2 regions of the Weizmannia sp. FSL K6-3076 genome follow, and region 1 is predicted to be linked to the other one. Evidence: predicted binding sites of a transcription regulator. Region 1 holds the regulator's gene; the other holds the start of a gene.
What was found. Region 1 encodes LexA, which represses DNA repair genes until DNA is damaged. Its sites were predicted from a motif close to CGAACATATGTTCG; they were not measured.
Positions count from the first base shown of each region.

Region 1 (4,418 bases):
AACTCTATATTAAGGCAAGTGAAACCCATAACACAACTCTTTTACCATTTTGTATGGATTTTGTAAGAAAAAAGCAGGATGGTTTCCTTTTTAGTGCAGCTTTCTTTTTGTTTGAATTTGCTTAATTTTTTCCGGGGTAACGTCCTGGCCAGCCGGGTCAAGCACACGGACATTTTCAATCGTTTTTCTGAATGAAGAGCGGAACGCCTGCAAATACTCGCTTCGCAATTTTGACTGTTCCTTTGCTTCTTCACTTGTCAGGGCGCCGGTTTTCGCTTTTTTCGCCAATTCGTTAATCCTTGCCATTTTTTCTTTTGAAAGCATATTTTCTCTCCTTTTATCCGTAATTGATGCCATCTTACTAAAATATGGACCCGCCTGCAACGAAAGCGCACCCGTGAAACGGTTTTGATACTATTTATCATGCCCCGTTTCCTCCATATATTCCCTGTAACGCCGGTGGACGGTTGCTTTTGAAACTTGGTAGCCGAAACCGCGCATAGTCGCAGCAATTTCTTGAAAAGTCAAGCCGTTATCCCGCAGGCGGATAATTTCTTCAACCGGCACTTCCTTTCGCTCCCTGCCGTCCGGATTCCGCTTCCCTTTTAAATTTTTTTCCGGACGGTAGCCGTTTTTGACTGCACGCTCCATTCCCCTTTTAATTTTTAAGTTATGCAGCTTTCGCTGATACTCTTCAACCATGCTGACAATTTTCAGCACCATTGAATCAGATTCCGAAAGCTCCAATTCTCCGTTTTGCGCATAACAATATACTTTAATCCCTTTTTTATATAAAAAATGAAGCAATGCAATTTTTGCATTTCCTCTTCCGATCCGTGTTTCATCCTGCACCAGTACGGCGTCAATCTTTTCATTTTCAATCGTATCAAGAAGATCAAGGATGCCGGGCCTGTCCAGGTCATAGCCGCTTGCCCGGTCACAGATCACCCCGGCCACTTGAAAACCGTGGGAATCCGAAAGCTTCTCCAGCTCTTCCCGCTGCCTCGCCAAGGAAGTTTCCTGGCTTTCTTTTTCCGTGCTTACTCTGCAATATAAAACAACTTTCATTTTTTCGTCTCCCGTTGTGATTTCATCGCAAGTTCCCTATTATCATCGCTGAATTCATTTTTTTCTATTGGAATGACAATTTTTTCGCCGGCTTTGATCATGTTGCCGTCAATATCATTATGACGCTCAACCCAGCTGATAAATGCTTCCCTCGACATTTTGCCCTTTTCCGCATACTGCCCGGCGATGTTCCAAAGCGTATCGCCCCCTGTGACGCTGATTTTGATATAGTGTGGGGATGGATCCCGCAGACTTCCAATCATGAAAAATCCGAAAACAAGCGTAAGCCCTGCTAAAATCATAACATAGTTATACTTTTTCCATAATCGTGACATCTCCATCTTCCTCCCGCGAATATTCGTTCGTCCAATCACCAGTTCTATTATAAAACGAACGCCTGTTTTTCGTCAACATTTTTTCGAACTTACGTTTGTTTTATCTGCTGCAATGTGATATAATAATAGCAAATAATGGCATTCCTCCCGTAAACGTCCCCATACGCAGCGCGGGTGCCAAACAAAACTGTGACGAGGTGAATAGAATGGCAAAACTATCAAAACGGCAACAGGCGATACTTGATTTCATCAAGCATGAAGTAAAAACAAAAGGTTATCCCCCTTCCGTGCGGGAAATCGGCCAGGCAGTCGGACTTGCTTCCAGTTCAACTGTCCATGGCCATCTCGCAAGGCTTGAAAGCAAGGGGTTGATCAGGCGCGACCCTACAAAGCCGAGAGCGATTGAAATTTTGGACCATGATGAAGAAATACCGGCCCAAAATGTTGTCAATGTGCCTGTTGTCGGAAAAGTAACAGCAGGCATACCGATTACCGCTGTAGAAAATATTGAAGAGTATTTTCCGCTTCCGGAACATCTTGTCCCGTCTGACGAGTCCGTCTACATGCTGGAAATTGAAGGGGACAGCATGGTGGATGCCGGGATTTTAAACGGCGATTATGTGATTGTCCGCTCCCAGCAGACGGCAAACAACGGAGATATCGTGGTCGCTATGACAGATGAAAATGAAGCGACAGTAAAAAGATTTTTCAAGGAAAAAGACTACTTCCGGCTGCAACCTGAAAACCAGACAATGGAACCGATCATATTGAAAAACGTCACCATTCTCGGCGTTGTCATCGGGCTGTACAGGCAAATGGTGCACTGATCAAAAAGAAGCAGTTTCGGCTGCTTCTTTTTTAATAGAGCATATGCGAGTTTGATGGCAAAAATGCCTGTGACACTTGAGGATTTCTGGGCTTCCAATCTATTTTCGAAGGAAAAATCGGGGCAATTAATGGGCATTTTGTTTTTCTGGGCGTTCGACGCAAAAATGCCCGATAAACAAAAACCCCTCAAAGCCTTACGCTTCAAGGGGTTTCTTGCTTAATACATTTCGATATACTGGTCGCGTTCCCATTGGTGGACTTGTGTGCGGAACATATCCCATTCAATTTCCTTAGCTTCAAGGAAGTGTTCGAGAATGTGATCGCCAAGGGCGTCTACCATTACATCATCCGATTTTAAGTTTTCCAGCGCCTGCAGCAGTGTGCCCGGGAGGTCGACAATGCCGGCTTCTTCTCTTTCTTCTTTCGTCATGACATAGATGTTGCGGTCGACCGGTTCCGGCGCCTGCAATTTGTTCGCGATGCCGTCAAGCCCTGCTTTTAACAGGACGGCGAGCGCGAGATACGGATTGGCAGACGGGTCAACGCTGCGCACCTCAACGCGCGTGCTTAAACCGCGGGAAGCCGGAATCCGCATGAGCGGGCTGCGGTTGCGAGCGGACCAGGCAACATAACAAGGCGCTTCATAACCCGGCACAAGCCGTTTATAGGAGTTCACCGTCGGATTCGTGACAGCCGTAAAGTTCGAAGCATGCTTCATAATGCCGGCAATGAACTGGTATGCCGTATCGCTCAGCTGCAGTTCTGCATCGTTCGGGTCATAGAATGCATTTTCTTTTCCTTTAAAAAGCGAAAGATTGGTGTGCATCCCGGAACCGTTCACGCCAAACAACGGTTTCGGCATAAACGTCGCATGCAGGCCATGTTTGCGTGCAATCGTCTTGACCACCAGTTTAAAGGTCTGGATATTGTCGCATGCCCTGACTGCATCCGCATATTTAAAATCAATTTCGTGCTGGCCGGGTGCAACTTCATGGTGGGACGCTTCAATTTCAAAGCCCATTTCCTCGAGTTCCAATACGATGTCGCGCCGGCAGTTTTCGCCAAGGTCCGTCGGCGCCAGGTCAAAATAGCCGCCGTTGTCGTTCAGCTCCAGTGTCGGTTCATTTTTTTCATTCAGCTTGAAGAGGAAGAATTCCGGTTCAGGCCCAAGATTAAAACTCGTGAAGCCAAGTTCTTCCATTTCTTTCAATACCCGTTTCAAATTATTCCGCGGATCACCTTCAAACGGGGTGCCGTCCGGATTATAAATATCGCAAATCAGACGGGCGACTTTCCCTTTCTCAGCGGTCCACGGGAAAATGACCCATGTATCATAGTCCGGATACAGATACATATCCGATTCTTCAATCCGGACAAACCCTTCAATCGAAGAGCCGTCGAACATGATTTTATTGTCGAGCGCTTTTTCAAGCTGGCTGAGCGGGATTTCCACGTTTTTAATCGTCCCCAAAATATCCGTGAACTGCAAGCGGATGAATTTCACATTTTGTTCTTCGGCATTCTTCAAAATATCTTCACGTGTAAACTTAGGCATGAACAGTATTCCTCCCTTTAGGCAATAAAAAGTATATATCTAAGCTATAAAACTAGCTTTTCAACAATGTTAATGGAAAAACCGGGGCGCATCGGACAACCGCTGGCTCGGTCTTTGAAAACGGCCGGCCTGCAGCAGTTCCTGGCGAAGCCGTTTGCGGATTTCTTCATCCGTTACATGATTTTTGACGAGTACCGGCCCGGTTCCGCGGCGGTCGTTCATCAATAAGATTTTTTTGATGCCTGCAATATTGATCCCCTGATCCAGCAAATCTTTAATATCAAGAAGCCGGTCGACATCATTTAAAGAATAAAGGCGGCGATTGCCTTCCGTTCTTGCCGGTGTAATCAGCTCGTGTTCTTCATAATAGCGGATCTGCCGGGCCGATAAATCTGTTAGCTTCATAACGGTTCCGATCGGCAAAAGCGGCATCGAACGGCGGATTTCTTTTCGACCCATGTTATACGCTCCTTTTCTTTATATTTTTACTATATTCCATGTGAGTTTTTTTGTCAACAAAATGTTATATTTTCTCACATCATTTTTTATCCTCAGGAAGGCAAAACGAGTTTTTCGCGGATTTCCATCCATTCTGCCACGTTCACACTTTCTTCAAGGGCTTCAAGACGGGC
Region 1 covers NZ_JBBOWU010000001.1:1,694,630-1,699,047, forward strand. Annotated here, with positions in the region: gene NSS95_RS07870 (DUF896 domain-containing protein) at 91-324, opposite strand; gene NSS95_RS07875 (YneB family resolvase-like protein) at 415-1,068, opposite strand; gene yneA (cell division suppressor protein YneA) at 1,065-1,403, opposite strand; gene lexA (transcriptional repressor LexA) at 1,610-2,230, shown strand; gene glnA (type I glutamate--ammonia ligase) at 2,449-3,786, opposite strand; gene NSS95_RS07895 (MerR family transcriptional regulator) at 3,856-4,245, opposite strand; gene NSS95_RS07900 (dynamin family protein) at 4,338-4,418, opposite strand, start outside.

Region 2 (4,418 bases), 320 kb from region 1:
GAAAAAACGGACCAGCCGCAGGAAAAACGGGATCCTTCCGGCGAAGAAGAAAAATAATGGGCGGCCGGAGACAAGAGGGAGACGAAACCAAACGTCTCCTTCTTTATGCGGAAAACAGACTGCAGGAACCGATTGTTGACTGGCGCAGGTTGCGTGACCGGGTATGGCTTATCGGAACAAAGACAAAGAAAGTGATCATGAAGCAATATGGTTCCGATACGCGCCTTAAACGGCAAATGCTGCTTACATCGGAACTGCGGAAAAGCGGTTTCACCCAAACTTGCCGTTTTCTGGAAGATGACAACGACAGCCCCTTTCAAGGCAAAGCTTTTGGGTTTATGGCATACATTGAAGAAGACCCGGCCGGTTTTACCTTCGGGACGGAAGCAGACATCCACGCCGCTTTCCGCCTGTTAAAACAGTATCACGAAAAGACCGCGCACTTTCCGCAAGCCGTAAAAATGGAATTTCCGCGCTTTTTCCAGCTGAGAAAATGGCAGGCGCGGTACCGGACATTTCTGGAAAACAAAGAACAAATTGTCCGGTATTTGCCGGAAACGTATTTTGCCGCGTACGAAAGATGGGCAGCCGAGGCGTTAAACCGGCTTGAGAAAAAACAGCATTTGCTTCACCGTCCGCCGTATTGCATCACGCACGGTGATGTTGCCCACCATAATTTTTTGCGTGCGAAAAACGGGGAACTGTATTTGATTGATTTTGACCTTGCCCGCCTTGCCCCGGCCTGGACCGATGATCTCCAGTTTTGCAACCGGGTTTTGCCCGCTGCTTCATGGTCGCTTGCTGCTCTTGAAAAGTGGGGAATGCTGGACGGTGCGCCGGACAGGGAAACTTTTCTTGAGGCGCTCCTTTACCCGACGGATGTTTTAAGAGAGTGGAACCGGTTTGTTGGAAGCGGCAAAAAAGAAAAAGAGCAGTACTGGCCGCATCTTTCCCTGCTTTCCATCGGGCAATTCGGGGAACGCGCCCGCTTTCAAAAAGAAGTAAAAAGGCGTTTGCAAGCATAACGGAAAAACCTGGACGCTTACGGCCAGCATAATGCTTTTCATCCTCCTTTCGGGCGAGTTATGGTATAGTAATAGGGGACTGTATCAGCGCTGTCAGAAAGGAGTGATGGCCATGTCCGGCCATTCCAAATGGAAAAATATTCAAGGCAGAAAAAATGCGCAAGATGCAAAGCGCGGAAAAATCTTTCAAAAACTGGCAAAGGAAATTTATGTAGCGGCGAAAAACGGCCCTGACCCGGAAGCGAACTCAAGCCTCCGCCTGGTCATTGAAAAGGCAAAGGCCGCCAATATGCCGAATGACAATATTAAACGCGCCATCGAGAAAGCAAGCGGCAGCCAAAACGCCGAACATTACGAGGAAATCACATATGAAGGGTACGGGCCGGGCGGCGTTGCCGTCATGGTCACGGCTTTAACCGATAATAAAAACCGGACCGCTTCCAATGTCCGTGTTGCGTTTTCGCGCAACGGCGGAAATCTCGGCGAAAACGGATGCGTGTCTTTCCTGTTTGACCGCAAAGGCTATCTTGTCATTGAGCGGGAAGGGCTCGAGATAGATGAAGACGGAATGCTGCTTGCCGCGATTGAAGCAGGCGCCGAGGAAATGGAAACGAGCGATGAAGTGTTTGAAATTTATACAGATCCGGAGCAATTCATGGATGTGAAGAAGAACCTCGAGGAAAAAGGCTTTACGTTTGCCCGGGCAGAAATTACCATGGTGCCGCAAAACACAATTGCTTTGGATGAAGCGCAAAAAGAAAAGATGGAGCGATTGCTGGACAGGCTGGAAGACGATGACGATGTCCAGGAAGTTTACCATAACGCCGAATGATAATGTCCCAGTCACTTTCCGCACCCGGTTCCGGCCGGGTGCGGAAAGTGACTTTTTTGCAGCAAAGCCGGTTAGCCCTGTATCCAACCGGCTACACTGTGGAGAGGGCCCTTGCTGTTTTTAAACCGGCGCACTACGAGAGAGGACCATGCTGTTTTAGACCGGCGCACTGCGGAAAAGGGACCATGCCGTTTTTAAACCGGCTGCACTGTGGCTAAAGAATCGTGCCGTTAAAACCCGGACGATGGTTTCGACTGGAAATCCTGGAAGGGCGTTAAGAGGCAGCGGGCATTCGAAAAAAAGTGAGCCCGGTAAGCCACACGGACACGGATCTGTCTCCGGTTGCAGGCGTTTTTTCCGCCATGGAAACAGGAAAAGCGCCCAGCCTTAGGAATCATCCGGCCGGAAAAAAAGGCGGGACCGGACATTCGTTCCCAAAACGGTTGCATTCTGTGGTACAATATGGGATAGCAAGTTTTTGAGGAGCGTGTGGGAAGGTTGTACGAATATATTAAAGGCATCATTGATTCCGTGAGCCCGGATTACATTGTCGTGGAAAACGGGGGGATCGGCTACCGGCTGCTGGCGCCGAACCCGTATATTTTTTCAAAAAGCATCGGACAAGAACGAAAAATTTTTACATACCAGCATGTGCGCGAAGATCTGATCGCGCTTTACGGTTTTGAAACGGCGGAAGAACGGGCGCTGTTTCAAAAGCTGCTCAATGTTTCCGGCATCGGGCCAAAAGGGGCGCTTGCCATTCTTGCGTACGGGCAGCCACAGCAGGTCGTTGACGCCATTGAGAATGAAAATGAATCTTTCCTTGTCAAATTCCCCGGTGTCGGCAAAAAAACGGCAAGGCAGATGATTCTTGATCTGAAAGGAAAGCTGCAAGGCCTCGTGCCGGAGATGCCGGACGAGGCAGGCGTGGAAAAAGCGGTGCCTGCATCCACCAACCAAAACCTCGAAGAAGCGATGCTCGCTTTGGCGGCGCTCGGCTATTCGGAAAAAGAAATCGCGAAAGTGGTGCCAGAACTTCCGGAAGAAGTGCTTTCTGCGGATGAATATATTAAACTCGCTTTAAAAGCAATGGTAAAATAATGGAGGAGGGGAGAGCATGGAAGACCGCGTAGTTTCCGGCGAGGCAAATGAACAGGAAGTTTCCTTTGAAATGAGCCTCAGGCCGCAAACCCTTGCGCAATATATCGGCCAGGATGAAGTGAAGCATAATTTAGCCGTGTTTATTGAAGCGGCGAAAGGGCGGCGCGAAACACTTGACCACGTGCTGCTTTATGGTCCGCCGGGGCTTGGCAAAACGACGCTTGCCACCGTGATCGCAAACGAAATGGGCGCGAACATCCGGACGACTTCAGGGCCTGCCATCGAGCGGCCGGGCGATCTTGCCAGCGTGTTAACCGCGCTTGAGCCGGGGGAAGTGCTGTTTATTGACGAAATCCACCGCCTGCCGAAAGCGATTGAAGAAGTGCTGTACCCGGCAATGGAAGACTTTTGCCTTGATATCGTGATCGGCAAAGGATCGGGTGCCCGCTCCATCCGCCTTGACCTGCCCCCGTTTACCTTGATCGGGGCGACGACGAGGGCCGGTTCGGTTTCAGCACCGCTGCGCGACCGGTTCGGGGTGATCAGCCGGCTCGAATATTATAACGAAGCGCAACTGGCGGAAATTGTGCTGCGGACAGCCGGCATCCTCGAGACGGCGATTGAGCCTGAGGGGGCAGCGGAAATTGCAAGGCGTTCGCGGGGCACGCCGCGGATTGCGAACCGGCTGTTAAGAAGGGTGCGCGACTTTGCCCAGGTCAAAGGAGACGGAAAGGTCACCCTTGAGATCGCCAATTATGCCCTTGAACTTTTGCAAGTTGACAAACGCGGGCTTGACCATATTGATCATAAGCTGTTAAAAGCGATCATAGAGCGCTTCCGGGGCGGTCCTGTCGGGCTCGACACGATTGCGGCCAGCATCGGGGAAGAAAGGGAAACGATTGAAGATGTATATGAGCCGTATTTGCTGCAAATTGGCTTTTTGCAGCGCACGCCGCGCGGCAGGGTAGCGACCCCGCTTTGCTACGCACATTTTCATATGGAGGTACCGGAATGAGCGGATTTGGAAAAGTGCTGATGACGATCGCCGTGATTCTTTTTGCTATCGGCCTGTTGATGCAGTTTACGAAAATCGGCCGGCTGCCGGGCGATATCCTCATTAAAAAAGGGAACACAACCTTTTATTTTCCAATCGCAACATCGATCCTTTTAAGCGTGATCTTAAGTGTGTTATTATATATCATTGGACGGTTCAAATAACCGCAAATGGGATTCAAAATGAAGGGGAAACAACAATGAAACTCGATTTATTTGATTATGAACTGCCGGAAGAACTGATTGCCCAAACGCCTTTAAAAAATCGTTCGGACAGTCGGCTGATGGTACTGGATAAAAAAACAGGAGAAATTGAACACAGCGTATTTAAAAACATTACACAATACTTGCGCCCGGGGGACTGCCTTGTCTTAAACAACACAAAAGTGCTGCCGGCAAGGCTTTTC
Region 2 covers NZ_JBBOWU010000001.1:2,014,164-2,018,581, reverse strand. Annotated here, with positions in the region: gene NSS95_RS09610 (aminoglycoside phosphotransferase family protein) at 57-1,025, shown strand; gene NSS95_RS09605 (YebC/PmpR family DNA-binding transcriptional regulator) at 1,138-1,857, shown strand; gene ruvA (Holliday junction branch migration protein RuvA) at 2,356-2,958, shown strand; gene ruvB (Holliday junction branch migration DNA helicase RuvB) at 2,975-3,973, shown strand; gene NSS95_RS09590 (DUF2905 domain-containing protein) at 3,970-4,176, shown strand; gene queA (tRNA preQ1(34) S-adenosylmethionine ribosyltransferase-isomerase QueA) at 4,212-4,418, shown strand, end outside.
Region 2: a site for LexA is predicted at 2,279-2,292, ahead of ruvA (Holliday junction branch migration protein RuvA). Genes of this name have one in related genera too.